DNA from 2 places in the Streptosporangium sp. NPDC051023 genome. Region 2 is predicted to be linked to the other one. Evidence: predicted binding sites of a transcription regulator. Region 2 holds the regulator's gene; the other holds the start of a gene.
What was found. Region 2 encodes HrcA, which represses chaperone genes, less so after heat shock. Its sites were predicted from a motif close to TTGGCACTCTCNNNNNGAGAGTGCCAA; they were not measured.
Positions count from the first base shown of each region.

Region 1 (7,405 bases), on a different contig from region 2:
TACCGTTCCCTGCTGCCGGTTCCCGAGGACGTCGCCACCAAGCCCAACATGGCGCCGGGCTGGACCAAGCTCGTCAAGGCCGACAACCTCGCGCGTGAGCTCGGCCTCCGCTCGCTGCACGTGAAGGACGACTCGGGCAACCCCACGCACTCCTTCAAGGACCGCGTGGTCGCCATCGCCGTCGAGGCGGCGAGGAACTTCGGCTTCCACACCCTCTCCTGCTCCTCGACCGGCAACCTGGCCGGTGCCGTGACCGCGGCCGCAGCGCGGGCCGGGCTCGACGCCTGCGTGTTCATCCCCGCGGACCTGGAGCAGGCCAAGATCGTCATGGCCTCCGTCTACGGTGGCAGGCTCGTCGGCATCGACGGCACCTACGACGACGTCAACCGCTTCTGCTCCGAGCTCATCGGTGACGAGCTGGGCGACAAGTGGGGCTTCGTCAACGTCAACCTGAGGCCGTACTACGCCGAGGGCTCCAAGACCCTGGCCTACGAGATCGCCGAGCAGCTCGGCTGGCGCATCCCCGACCAGATCGTCATCCCGGTCGCGTCCGGCTCCCAGCTCACGAAGATCGACAAGGCGTTCAAGGAGCTGATCGCGCTCGGTCTCGTCGAGGACAGGCCCTACAAGATCTTCGCGGCCCAGGCTGAGGGCTGCTCCCCGGTCTCCGCCGCCTACAAGGCGGGCCACGACGTGATCCGCCCCGTCAAGCCGGACACGATCGCCAAGTCGCTGGCCATCGGCAACCCCGCGGACGGTCCCTACGTGCTCGACATCGCCAGGCGCACCGGCGGTGCGGTCGAGGACGTCACGGACGCCCAGATCGTCGACGCGATCCGCCTGCTGGCCAGGACGGAGGGCATCTTCGCCGAGACCGCGGGCGGTGTCACGGTCGGTGTGCTGCGCAAGCTGGTCGAGTCGGGGAAGATCGACCCCGACGCGGAGACGGTGGTTCTCAACACGGGCGACGGCCTGAAGACCCTCGACGCGGTGGCCGACCAGGCACGCCCCACCGCCGTCATCAGGCCCTCTCTTGACGCATTTCGTGCGGTTGTCGCCTAGAACTCGTGAAAGGTACTGAATTATGAGTGTTTCTGTACGGATTCCGACGATTCTCCGTACGTACACCGACGGCGCGGCCGAGGTGAACGGAGAGGGCGAGACTCTTCGGGACGTGCTCCAGAAGCTCGACGCTGACTTCCCGGGCATCGGCGCCCGTATTCTCGATGAAACGGGCAAGATTCGTCGTTTTGTGAACGTGTACGTGGGTGATGAGGACGTCCGTTTCGCTGACAACCTGGACACGGCGACTCCGCCCGGAGTTCAGATCTCCATCATCCCGGCGGTCGCCGGAGGCTGAGCCTCGGCGAAGACCCTGAGAGGGCCCCAGGTGGGCCCGGGCGCCCGTTGTCATGAAACGGCGCCCTTCGACCGTGTTCACGACACCCGCACCGGCCTGGCCGCGTGCGGGTGTCGTGTTTTGTGATGCAAGCTCATATTTTTGAGGTCAAGACATAATGTAATATTTAACTAACTAATCGTGATAGCAAAACTATGTCAGGGCGCTGAATGCGTCCGTAAAGCGGTAGTTTGCTGGTTGACTCTGTTGCCCTACGGGCTCCCACAGGTATGGTCGAGGGCGATCGACGTAGGCGATGTCTCCGCCTCGGAGATTGAGGACATCGCGAAGGAATGGGCGGTGTCCCTCAAGCCCAGTAAGAGGAGTCGGAAGTGGCGCAAGGCACCGTCAAATGGTTCAACGCGGACAAGGGCTACGGCTTCATCGCGGTAGACGGTGGTAAGGATGTTTTCGTCCATTACTCCGCGATCATGATGGATGGGTATCGTGCGCTCGAACAGGGCCAGCGGGTCGAGTTCGAGATCACGCAGGGACAGAAGGGACCTCAGGCGGAATCCGTCCGGACAGTCTGACTCGCCTCCGTCAGAGCTCGCCGGGAACCGTCGGCGGATCCCGCGACAGCGCAGTTCGTGCGGATCGCCTCCGGAACGTTGGCCCGGCTCGTCGTTTCCATCGGCGGGCCGGGCCTTCGCCTAAGCTGAGACCAGGTCAACCGGACCTTGGCTTGCACTCGCCAGGGGAGAGTGCTAAACAGTTGGTTAGCACTCCTCATTGGTGAGTGCCAACCCTGGATCGAGACGATGGGGCCCGCCGAACGGAGTCGCGGGCCCGTATGCCGTCGCGGGCGTCGGCTCGATCTGGTGCAAGCCACCCTGTGTTTGGGAGGTCTAGCCGTATGGCAGCCAAGATGATCGCGTTTGACGAGGACGCCCGGCGCGGTCTCGAGCGTGGTATGAACCAGCTCGCGGACGCCGTCAAGGTGACCCTCGGCCCGAAGGGCCGTAACGTCGTTCTGGAGAAGAAGTGGGGCGCCCCCACGATCACCAACGACGGTGTCTCCATCGCCAAGGAGATCGAGCTCGAGGACCCGTGGGAGAAGATCGGGGCCGAGCTCGTCAAGGAAGTCGCCAAGAAGACCGACGACGTCGCGGGTGACGGCACCACCACGGCCACCGTGCTGGCCCAGGCGCTGGTCCGCGAGGGCCTGCGCAACGTCGCCGCGGGCGCCAACCCGATGTCCCTGAAGAAGGGCATCGAGGCCGCCGTCGAGCGCGTCTCCGAGGAGCTGTCCAAGCTGGCCAAGGACGTGGAGACGAAGGCGCAGATCGCCTCCACCGCCTCCATCTCCGCGGGCGACCCGCAGATCGGCGAGATGATCGCCGAGGCGATGGACAAGGTCGGCAAGGAAGGCGTCATCACCGTCGAGGAGAGCAACACCTTCGGCCTCGAGCTCGAGCTCACCGAGGGCATGCGCTTCGACAAGGGTTACATCTCGCCCTACTTCGTGACCGACCCGGAGCGTATGGAGGCCGTCCTCGACGACCCGTACATCCTCGTCGTCAACTCCAAGATCTCCGCGAACAAGGACCTGCTCCCGGTTCTCGACAAGGTCGTGCAGGCCGGCAAGCCGCTGCTGCTCATCGCCGAGGACATCGAGGGCGAGGCCCTGGCCACCCTGGTCGTCAACAAGATCCGTGGCCTGTTCCGCTCGGTCGCGGTCAAGGCGCCGGGCTTCGGTGACCGCCGCAAGGCCATGCTGGGCGACATCGGCATCCTGACCGGTGCCCAGGTCATCAGCGAGGACCTTGGCCTGAAGCTGGAGTCCACCTCGCTGGACCAGCTCGGCCGGGCTCGTCAGGTCATCGTGACCAAGGACGAGACCACCATCGTGGACGGCGCCGGTGACGCCGAGCAGATCGCGGGACGGGTCAACCAGATCCGCGCCGAGATCGAGAACACCGACTCCGACTACGACCGCGAGAAGCTCCAGGAGCGCCTCGCCAAGCTGGCCGGCGGCGTGGCCGTCATCAAGGCGGGCGCGGCCACCGAGGTCGAGCTCAAGGAGCGCAAGCACCGCATCGAGGACGCCGTCCGCAACGCCAAGGCGGCCGTCGAGGAGGGCATCGTCCCCGGCGGTGGTGTCGCGCTGCTGCAGGCCGGCGCCAAGGCCTTCGACAAGCTCGAGCTGGCGGGCGACGAGGCCACCGGTGCCGCGATCGTGAAGAAGGCCCTTGAGGAGCCGCTGAAGCAGATCGCGGTCAACGCCGGTCTCGAGGGTGGCGTCGTGGTGGAGAAGGTGCGCAACCTCACCCCGGGTGAGGGCCTGAACGCCGCCACCGGCGAGTACGTCAACCTGTTCGAGTCGGGCATCATCGACCCGGCCAAGGTGACGCGCTCCGCGCTGCAGAACGCCGCCTCCATCGCGGCGCTCTTCCTCACCACCGAGGCTGTTATCGCCGAGAAGCCCGAGAAGGCCGGAGCCGCTCCTGCCGTTCCCGGCGGCGGCGACATGGACTTCTGAGTCCAGGCGCTTTCCCAAAGAGGCGGTCCCGAGGTGCCGGGGCTGCCTCTTTGGTTTTCTCGGGCACCGGATTCTTTCCTGCCGATGCTCCAGAGCCTGATGTTCCGAAAGGGGATTGACCTTCCGGAGCCAATTGTCGTTCGTTTCACGGCGGTTCCGAGCACTGATGAGATCAGGGCGGCTCGTTTTCCCGAGAAGTCTCACCTTTGCCGGGAAGACGCCAGAGGCTTCACCCATCTGGACCATTCAGGCTGTGGAGCATAACCGGCGGCGTTCCAGGCGAGAGGGGCGGAACCTAACGCAGCTGGGCGGGAAGGTCGCCGGTGTGCAGGACGGTCAGGGAGGTGACCGCCCTCGTCAGAACCACGTAGAGGCGGGCCAGACCGCGGGGCTCCGCGTTCACGATGTCGGCGGGCTCGACCACGATGACGTGGTCGTACTCCAGGCCCTTCGCCAGGGTCGCGGGGACGACCAGAAGGCGGTGCTCCTCGGCCGAGTCCTGGCTCAGCACCCGGTGATCCAGGGACGCCAGGGCAGTGGAGACCTCGGTGACCGAGGCGTCGGGGACGATCACGCCGATCGAGCCCTCGCGGGCCAGTGCCTCCCGCACCGCCTCCGTCAGGGACGCGGCCGGGTCGGGGGCGGGCCGTACGGAGAGGGAACCGATGCCCGGCCGCAGCGACCGGGGCGGAGCCAGGTCGGGGGCGACGGAGGGCAGCAGCCTGGCGGCGTAGTCGAGGACCTCCCGGGGAACGCGGAAGCCGAGGGTGAGCTCGGTGACCGCCCCGTCCTCGAAGCCCAGGTGCGCGAGCACCTCCTTCCACGAGCGGGCGGACCAGGGGGTCGTCCCCTGCGCGAGGTCGCCGAGGACGGTGGCCGATCCCGTACGGCAGCGCCGCCCCAGAGCGCGCAGCTGCATGGCCGACAGGTCCTGGGCCTCGTCGACCACCAGATGCCCGAGCGGGGCGGTCCGTTCGATCATGTCGCCGAGCTCGTCCATCAGCGCGCCGTCGGCGGCCGACCACTTCGCGGACCGGAAGGACTTGGCGGGTTTGACCCACAGCAGCAGAGCCTGCTCCTCGGCGGTCAGGTCCTCCTTGGCGGCGGTGGCGAGGAAGGCGGGGTCGCTGAGCAGCCTGTGGAGCACCTGCTGCGGGGTCAGCTTGGGCCACACCGCGTCCACCACCTGCTTGACCGGCTTCGATCTGGCGACGGCGTCCTGCACCCGGTCGTCGGGAGACTCGCCGCGTTGCTCCATCCGGACGAGCACCATGTGGGCCAGCCGCTGGGCGAGGGCCGCGCGCCCCGGGCCGTAGCGGGTGGTGCCGCGCAGCGAGGCGACGATCTCGCGAACCTCGTGGTCGGCCACCCGGTACCGGTTGATCCCCTTGGTGAACAGCACGCCTTCGACGGGCTTGACGATGTGCATCCACAGCGCGCGCTTGAGCACCGGCACGATCCTCGCGTCGCCCTTGATCGCGCTGACCGCGGGGTTCTCGGGCGTCGAGTGGTCGCCCAGGATGCCCGCGACGGTGGTCTGGTCGACCTTGACCTCGCCGAGCGCGGGGAGCACCGAGGAGATGTACGACAGGAAGGCCCGGTTGGGGCCGACGATCATCACGCCGGACCTGGCGAGCCTCTCCCGGTGGGTGAAGAGCAGGTAGGCGGCCCTGTGCAGGCCGACGGCGGTCTTTCCGGTGCCGGGCGCCCCCTGGACGCACACGGTCCTGCTCAGCTCGGAGCGGACGATCTCGTCCTGGTCCGGCTGGATGGTCGCGACGATGTCGCGCATCGGCCCGGAGCGGGGCCGTTCGATCTCCTCGGTGAGAATCCTGCTCTGCCCGAGGGCGCCGCCCTGATCGAGCGGCTCGTCCTCGTAGGCGGTCAGGTCGCCGCCGTGATAGCCGAACCTGCGGCGGCGGGCGAGGTCCATCGGTTCCGACGGGCTCGCCTGGTAGAACGCCCGCGAGACCGGCGCCCGCCAGTCGATCACCAGCGGGCGGCTGCGGTCGTCGTGGACGTGCCTGCGCCCGACGTAGACGGTTCCCGGGAGATCGTCCTCGACCGCGCGGTCAAGGCGGCCGAAGAACAGGGGAGTACCCGAGTGGTCGGCCAGCGCCGCGACCCGCTGGTCCAGCAACGCCTGCAGGATCTGCTGGGAGACCCAGTCTCCCGCGGCGTCAGAGGACAGGGACTGGGCGTGCTCGCGCATCGCGCGCAGCGCGGCTCTCGAGGTGGCCAGATGCGCGCGCTCCGCGGCGAGGATTTCGGCGGGATCTTCGGGGGGATTGTCGGAGGAATGGCTGATTCGGTCAGGAGATAGTCGGGATCCGGACACGCGGAAGCGCCTCCCATTCGATAAACGGAGGTGGTGGTCATCAGGCAGCGAATCGATCAGCTTACCGGCGGTCTTCGGGTGGCTCAAAAGAATTAACCGCGCCTCCGAGCCGGGCCCGAGGCCGGGTTTTGGAGGCGAGGCCCGGGCCGGTGGCACAGGCCGTTCGGTGACCTGCCTCTCACGGGTGGGAGAACGCCGGCCGATGGTAACCGACCTCTTAGTGAGTGCCCTAACACCGTCCGTGTTTGTGCGCCAAAATCCCTAAAAAGGCGGGCAAATCCGGTGACTCGCGTAGATCATGGGGGTATGTCGCCAGTGGCCATCGAGGCCTAGCGAGGGGGTGGTTGCTTTGACGAAAGCCTGTGGAATTTCCTGGACCTGACACACGCGACGACGTGTTCGCCGCGTGACACTAATCGTCGGCGAGCACGTCGTCAGCGTCGATGATCTGGTAGGCGTACCCCTGCTCGGCCAGGAAGCGCTGCCGGTGCGCGGCGAACTCCTGGTCGACCGTGTCCCGGCTGACCACCGAGTAGAACCGCGCCCCGCCGCCGTCCGACTTGGGACGAAGCACACGGCCGAGGCGCTGGGCCTCCTCCTGCCGTGACCCGAAGGTGCCCGAGACCTGGATGGCGACCGCGGCCTCCGGCAGGTCGATGGAGAAGTTCGCCACCTTGGAGACGACCAGCACCTGGATCTCCTTGTCACGGAACGCCTGGAACAACCGCTCCCGCTCCTTGACCTTGGTCTCCCCCTTGATCACCGGTGCGTCCAGGTGCTCGCCGAGCTCGTCGAGCTGGTCGATGTACTGCCCGATGACCAGCACCTGCTCGTCCAGATGGCGCCTGACGAGCGCCTCCGTCACCCGCGTCTTCGACGGAGTGGTCGCGCAGAACCGGTAGCGCTCCTCCGATTCGGCCATCGCGTACGCGAGCCGTTCCTCGTCGGTCAGGGTCACCCGCACCTCGACACAGTCCGCCGGGGCGATCCAGCCCTGGTTCTCCATCTCCTTCCACGGCGCGTCGTAGCGCTTCGGCCCGATCAGGGAGAACACGTCGCCCTCCCTGCCGTCCTCGCGCACGAGCGTCGCGGTCAGCCCGACCCGCCGCCTGGCCTGCAGGTCCGCGGTCATCCGGAAGATCGGCGCGGGCAGCAGGTGGACCTCGTCGTAGACGACCAGGCCCCA
Region 1 is NZ_JBFBCE010000003.1:28,763-36,167, forward strand. It holds gene thrC (threonine synthase) at 1-1,062, shown strand, start outside; gene AB0395_RS02715 (MoaD/ThiS family protein) at 1,085-1,360, shown strand; gene AB0395_RS02720 (cold-shock protein) at 1,732-1,932, shown strand; gene groL (chaperonin GroEL) at 2,256-3,881, shown strand; gene AB0395_RS02730 (AAA family ATPase) at 4,177-6,219, opposite strand; gene AB0395_RS02735 (DNA repair helicase XPB) at 6,632-7,405, opposite strand, start outside.
Region 1: the regulator HrcA is predicted to act here: its motif matches at 2,084-2,110, upstream of groL (chaperonin GroEL).

Region 2 (7,405 bases):
GGGCCGGTCCGGAGGCGGCCTTGAACAGGCCGTCGCCGCCTGCCGTGACGCCGGTCCAGCCCTGGCCGTACGCCGGGATGCCGACCACGATCTTCTTGGCGGGGGCGCCGCGCGTCAGGTAGTCGCGGACGGTCTGGTCGACGCTGTACTTCACCGTGTTGGGGTCATGCCGGTCGGTGAACAGGTTGCCGTTGTGACCGGTGATGGGATCCCATGAGCCGCGCAGGTCGTAGCCCTGGACGGTGGCGAAGGTGAGGTTTTTGAAGACGTCGCGGACCTCGAAGCCCGCGTCGACCTTCGGCGCCCCCGCGGGCAGGAAGGCCGTCAGCTCGCTCCGCCGGTCGAACTGGTTCAGCTGGCGCCGCAGCTCGGTGGTGAACAGGGTGAAGTTGCGCTTGTCCTCCGGCCTGACGACGTTGCCCTCGTTGGCCTCGGTACCCGGCCACTCCCAGTCGAGGTCGATACCGTCGAACACACCCGCCCCGGTGCCGGGCGCGGTGCCGGGCAGGTTGCCCTTGAGCCACAGGTCCACGCAGGAGGCCGCCAGCTTGGCGCGTCCCTCGGGGGTGAACACCGCGTCCGAGAAGTACTTCGAGCCGCTCCAGCCGCCGAGGGAGATCAGCGCCTTGAGGCCGGGGTGCTTGGCCTTGAGCTTCTTGAGCTGGTTCAGGTTGCCGTTCAGGGCCTGGCCCTCGGCGTCGGCGACGCCGTCCACGCTCTGCTCGGCGGGCACCGGGCGCTGCCAGTCGGCCCAGGCGTCGGAGGAGTAGCACTCGCCCTGGGCGTTTACGAACCCGAAGGCGTAGTTGATGTGGGTGAGTTTGGCCGCGGCGCCGCTGGTCTCGACGTCCTTGACGTGATAATTGCGGCCGTAGACGCCCCACTGGACGAAGTAGGCGACCCGCTTGAAGCGGTCACCGTGGTCCGGGTGGGTCTGGGCCTGGGCCGGCGCCGGTACGGCCAGCGTCGTGAGACCGACGGCCAGGGCCGCGGCGAGCGTGTTCCGGAGGAGTCTCTGCACGGGCTTCTCCATGTTGCCTGGGGGGACAACTTATAGGAAACTTTCCTTTAAGTTTTCCCGGATCGTAGACCTGGGTGATCTACCCGTCAACGGTCTGCCGGGGATTCGCCGCCATTGGCCATCCATCGGCCGCCGTGACGCACCACTGTGCCGCGCCGCCGTGCCGCACTGCCGTGACGCGCCGGTGGGCGGCCCCGGGGCCGTACGGCTCCGCCGTACCGGGCATCGCGCCCCGAGCGGCAGACTTGATGCCGTGCCATCCACACTTCCCGACGGCGATCCCGTGCCCCCCTCGGGCAGCCTCCCAGACAGCGCGCTCGACGGCCTGGGGGAGCGGCCCTTCGGCTTCTACGTCCACGTGCCCTTCTGCCTGACCCGCTGCGGCTACTGCGACTTCAACACCTACACGGCGTCCGAGCTCGGTCCGGGCGCCTCGCGGAGGGACTACGCGCAGACCGCAGTCGAGGAGGTGCGGCGGGCGCGGGCCAACCTCGGCGAGGTGGACCTGCCGGTCGAGACCGTGTTCTTCGGCGGTGGCACGCCGACCCTGCTGCCCGCCGCCGACCTGGTCCGGATCCTGGGGGCGATCGAGGAGGAGTTCGGCCTCGCCCCGGGCGCCGAGGTGACGACCGAGGCCAATCCCGAGTCGGTCGACCTGGCCTACCTGGAGGAGCTGCGCGGCGGCGGGTTCACCCGGATGAGCTTCGGCATGCAGAGCGCCCGTGAGCACGTGCTGCGGGTGCTCGAGCGCGGCCACACCCCCGGCCGCCCCGCGCGTGCCGTGGCCGAGGCCCGCGAGGCGGGCTTCGACCACGTCAACCTGGACCTGATCTACAGCACCCCCGGCGAGAGCGACGACGACTGGCGTGCCTCGCTGGCGGCGGCGATCGAGGCGGGGCCCGACCACGTGTCGGCCTACTCGTTGATCGTGGAGGATGGCACCAGGCTGGCCGCCAGGATCCGGCGCGGCGAGCTGCCGATGCCGGACGACGACGTGGCCGCGGACCGCTACCTCATCGCCGACGCCATGCTCGCGGAGGCCGGGTTCGAGTGGTACGAGGTGTCGAACTGGGCGACCTCGCAGGCGGGGCGCTGCAGACACAACCTGCTGTACTGGACCGGAGGCGACTGGTGGGGTGTCGGCCCCGGCGCGCACAGCCACGTCGGAGGCACCCGGTGGTGGAACGTCAAGCACCCGGCGGCCTATGCGGAGCGCCTGGCCTCCGGCGTCTCACCCGCGTACGCGCGCGAGGTGCTGACCCCGCAGGACAGGGCGGTCGAGCGGCTGATGCTGGAGCTCAGGCTCTCCGAGGGGTTCCCGCTCAGGGAGATCGAGAAGCCGCCGGTCGTCGCCAGGGCGTTGGCGGACGGCCTGCTCGAGGTCGAACCGTTCAAGGCGGGCCGCGCGGTGCTCACGCTGCGCGGGCGCCTGCTGGCCGATGCCCTGGTGCGAGACCTGACCTGACCTGTCCTGAGGGCGCGGGCCAGGTGACCCGCGCCCTCCTCGTCCGCCGTGACGATCAGTTCACGAACCGGATGTTCATCGGATAGCGGTAGTTCTCCCCGCGGTTGGCCGCGACGGCAGCCATGATCATCAGAATGAGCGATCCGATCCAGACCACCAGCATCAGCAGGAAGCCGATCAGCACGATGGTCAGGACCCAGGAGACCACGTAGGCGATCGTCAGGGTGAGCTGGAAGTTCAGCGCCTCAGCCGCCTGGGCCCGCACATAGGGGGATTCGTCCTTCTTGGCGAGGTAGATCACCAGCGGGCCGATGAACCAGGTCAGCAGACCCAGCAGATGGGCGAGCATCGCCATGGTCGTGTCGTCGGTGCCGGGGCGCGGGCCGTACGCGCCGGGGAAGGTCTGGTAGCCGTAGCCGCCGGGCGCGCCGTACCCGGGAGGGGGATACGACCCCTGGTAGCCGTAGGCGCCCTGGTCGTACGGCGATGCGGCCTGCGGCGGGTAGCCCTGCCCCTGCCAGCCTTGCTCCTGCCAGCCGTGACCGGGCTGCGCGTAGCCGGACGGGCTGTCGCCGGGCTGACCGGGCCGGGCGTGGCCCGGTTGTTCCTGGCTGGGCTGGATGTAGCTCGGTTGTTCCTGGCTGGGCTGGATGTGGCCCGGCTCTGCCTGTCCGGGCTGGGTGTGCTCCTGCGGCGGATGCCGCAGCTGTCCGGGCTGGGTCTGCCCCGCTGAGGGCTGCGGGTCCGGATCCCGGGCCTGGTCCTCTCCGGCGGGTTCGCGCGGTGGATTCTCTGGAGTGTCGCTCATGGCCCCTCCTGACGGGGTACGGGGTCAGCCATCCTCGCCGGGAGCGGTCACGAAGTCGATCAGCTCCTCGACCGGGCCGAGGAGCTCCGGCTCCAGATCCGTGTAGGTGGCGACCGATCCGAGAACGCGGCGCCACGCGTCGCCGGGCTCCAGATTCCAGCCCAGGGCGGCGATGACACCCTCTTTCCAGGGTACGCCGCGCGGTACGGCGGGCCAGGCGGGAATTCTCAGCGCGGACGGCTTGACCGCCTGCCAGACGTCCACGAACGGGTGCCCGACGATCAGCACGTGGGGTGAGGAGACCTGGGCCGCGATCCTGCTCTCCTTGGACCCCTCGATCAGGTGGTCGACGAGCACGCCGAGGCGGCGCTCCGGGCCGGGCTCGAACTCCTCGACGATCGAGGGCAGGTGGTCGACGCCTTCGAGGTACTCCACGACCACGCCCTCGACGCGCAGGTCGTGTCCCCAGACCTTCTCGACCAGCGCGGCGTCGTGCACGCCCTCCACGTAGATGCGGCTCTCCCTGGCGACCCTGGCCCGCAGGCCCTCGACCGCGATGGACCCCGAGGCGGAGCGCCTCGGGGTCCGCAGCGCGGTGGCGGGACGCACCAGCGTCACCGTCTTGCCCTCGAGGAGGAACGCGGCGGGTTCGAGCGGGAACAACCGCCGTCGCCCGAACCGGTCCTCCAGCGTGACGGCCTCCTTGTCGCAGGCGACCACGGCGCCGCAGAAGCCGCTGTCCGCGTCCTCGACGACCAGGTCGAGCTCCGCGGGAACCTGAGGGATCTTCCCCTTCAGGGGGCGCCGCCAGTTTCCCGCCAGCACGTCACGCTCATACATAACCGACCGCCAACCCTCTCTCGCCGGGGATCAAGTGGACGGTAGCAAAAGCCGCCGTCACCTGCCGTACGGTCCGGGCTGTCCCCACTGGGCCGCCGCGGCGGCGGCCTGGCGCTTGCGGGCGCCGCTCCGCCTGACCAGCACGACGATCGTGACGATCACGGCCAGCAGGAAGCCGAAGCTCGGCACCCCGATCAGCACGAGCGCGCCGCCGACCACCGAGTTCGCGGCGATCTCCTTGCCCACGCCGAACTTGGCGTCCGCGTTGTCGGAGGTGGTGCAGGTGATCGGGTAGTCGCCGGCCTTGTCGACCCCGATCCGCAGGGCCAGCTCCCACAACTGCCCGTTCGCGGTGACGGTCTGCTGTATGCCCGGCTGCTGGAGCTTGACGCTCCCCGGGTCGCCCTCGATCTGGCACTCGAAGTTGGTGCCCTTCGCGGCGGCGACGTAGATGGCGGGCTTGTCCGCCGGGTCGAGGCTGACCGTCGTCTTCTCGCCGGGGCCGAACGAGCTGGCGGGGGCGGCGTCGGTGATCGCGCTGAAGATGCCGCCCGCGAAGCCGCCGATGCCAATGATCACGCTGAGCACGAAGACGAGCCACGCGCCGACGATCCAGCCGACACTCGGCTTCACCTTCACCTTCGGCGGCGGGCCCTGATGAGGGGCGCCGTAGCCGGGAGGCGGATAGCCGTAGGTCGGGCCGCCCTGCTGCTGGTAGGGCTGTTGCTGCTGGTAGGGCTGACCGTATGGCTGCTGGGGGGCGCCGTGACCGGGGACGTGCGCGGCGCCGTCACCCGAGGGGGATCCGAAATCATTGGACATATACCGGATTGTGGCGCTTACCGCTTGGATAGCGATAGCAGCTGACTTGACAATGGCTTGCTTCCGTCATCGTGGTGCCGTGTTATCGCACCCCGCGGGCGGGAGCCGTACACTTGGCACTCGGGAACACAGAGTGCCAGACCTGACGTTTCCCGTCCGAGCGCAGGTAGGGAGGTGAGCACGTTGGTTGACGACCGCAAGCTGGCGGTCCTACGCGCCATCGTCGAGGACTACGTGTCCACCAACGAGCCGGTGGGTTCGAAGGCTCTCGCGGATCGGCACAACCTCGGTGTGTCGCCCGCGACCATCCGCAACGATATGGCGGTGCTGGAGGAGCAGGGCTACATCGCCCAGCCTCACACCAGCGCGGGCCGGGTGCCGACCGACAAGGGCTACCGGCTGTTCGTCGACCGTCTCTCACAGGTGAAGCCGCTGTCCAGCGCGGAGAAGAGGGCCATCGAGACCTTCCTCGCCGGCGCGGTCGACATCGACGACGTCGTCATGCGTACGGTGCGGCTGCTGGCACAGCTGACCCGGCAGGTCGCCGTGGTCCAGTACCCCACGATCACCAACTCCAAGGTCAGGCACGTCGAGCTGGTCCCCTTGAGCGAGCGCCGCCTGATGTTCGTGCTCATCACCAACACCGGGCGGGTCGAGCAGCGTGTGGTCGAGCTGCCCGACGTCGTCGACGAGAACCGCGTGGCGCACCTGCGCGCGGTCCTCAACGCGTGCCTGGACGGCTGTGGGCTGACCAACGTCCCCGACCTGGTCGCCGACCTGCCCGAACGACTCCCGGCGGAGGACCGGCCGCTCGCGGCCACGATCCTGTCGGTGCTGCTGGAGTCCCTTGTGGACCGGCATGATGAAAAGATCGTTTTCGCCGGGGCCGCCAACCTCGCGGGAGCCGACTTCACCGTCGGGCTCCGCGACGTGCTGGAGGCACTGGAGGAGCAGGTCGTGCTCATGCGACTGCTCGGCGAGACCTCGGACCTGTCGGCGCTGACGGTGCGGATCGGCTCGGAGAACCCCTATACCGGTCTCCAGGGCACGTCGATCGTCGTCGCCGGATACGGTTCCGGAGACAAGCAACTGGCCCGGCTCGGTGTGCTGGGTCCGACACGTATGGACTACCCGGTCACGATGGGCGCGGTGCGCGCGGTGGCACGCTACGTCAGCCAGATCCTGGCTGCATCTTAAGAGGTCAACTAAGTGGCTAAGAGCGACTACTACGGCACCCTAGGGGTGCGGCGCGACGCCAGTGCGGAAGAGATCAAGAAGGCTTACCGCCGCCTGGCCAGAGAACTGCATCCCGATGTGAACCCCGACCCTGAGACCCAGGAGCGGTTCAAGGACATCACGCAGGCCTACGAGGTGTTGTCCGACCCCAACAAGCGCCAGATGTACGACATGGGCGCCGATCCGTTCGCCTCGGCGGGCGCGGGCGCGGGGGGCTTCGGCGCGGGTTTCCCGTTCAGCGACATCATGGACGCCTTCTTCGGCGCCGCGGGCGGCGGGGGCGGCCGAGGTCCCCGCTCGCGTGCCCGCAGGGGCCGAAACGCCACCATCAGGGTGGAGCTCGACCTGAAAGAGTCCGCCTTCGGCACCACCCGCGAACTGGTCGTCGACACCGCGGTCCTCTGCGAGGTCTGCACCGGCTCCGGCGCGGCGCCGGGCACCCACCCCGACACCTGTGACCTCTGTCACGGACGCGGCGAGGTCTCCCAGGTCACCCGCTCCTTCCTCGGCCAGGTCATGACGTCCCGCCCGTGCCCCCAGTGCGGCGGGTTCGGCTCGATCATCCGCAACCCCTGCCAGGAGTGCTCCGGCGACGGCCGGGTCCGCACCCGGCGGACCATCAAGGTCCGCATCCCCGCGGGCGTCGAGGACGGCACCCACATCCAGCTCGCGGGCGAGGGTGAGATCGGCCCCGGCGGCGGCCCGCCGGGAGACCTGTTCCTGGAGATCGTCGAGCGCCCCCACGAGATCTTCGAGCGCCGCGGCGACGACCTGCACTGCACCGTGCAGATCCCGATGAGCGCGGCCGCGCTCGGCACGATCCTGTCGATGGAGACGCTCGACGGCACAGAGGAGCTGGACGTCCGTCCCGGCACCCAGTCCGGGCAGACCATCCCGCTCTATGGCAGGGGCGTCCAGCGCCTCAACGAGACCGGCAGAGGCGACCTGCTGATCCACGTCAACGTGGAGACGCCCTCCCGCCTCGACCCCGCCCAGGAGGAGCTCCTGCGCGAGCTGGCCAAGCTCCGCGGCGAGGAGCGTCCGCCGGGTAAGTTCGCTCCGGGGCAGCAGGGCTTCTTCTCCCGCCTGCGGGACGCCTTCAATGGCCGCTGACCCGGCGGCCGTTCGCGGGACCGTCCTCGGGGTCCTCCGGCACGCCGCCGAAGGCCGATGACGGTCCCGGTCTTCCTGGCCGAGCCCGGCGACCTGGCCC
Region 2 is NZ_JBFBCE010000021.1:81,569-88,973, forward strand. It holds gene AB0395_RS16365 (glycoside hydrolase family 18 protein) at 1-1,021, opposite strand, end outside; gene hemW (radical SAM family heme chaperone HemW) at 1,275-2,486, shown strand; gene AB0395_RS16375 (DUF4870 domain-containing protein) at 2,542-3,294, opposite strand; gene AB0395_RS16380 (DUF3097 domain-containing protein) at 3,319-4,134, opposite strand; gene AB0395_RS16385 (hypothetical protein) at 4,192-4,956, opposite strand; gene hrcA (heat-inducible transcriptional repressor HrcA) at 5,140-6,153, shown strand; gene dnaJ (molecular chaperone DnaJ) at 6,166-7,305, shown strand; gene AB0395_RS16400 (16S rRNA (uracil(1498)-N(3))-methyltransferase) at 7,363-7,405, shown strand, end outside.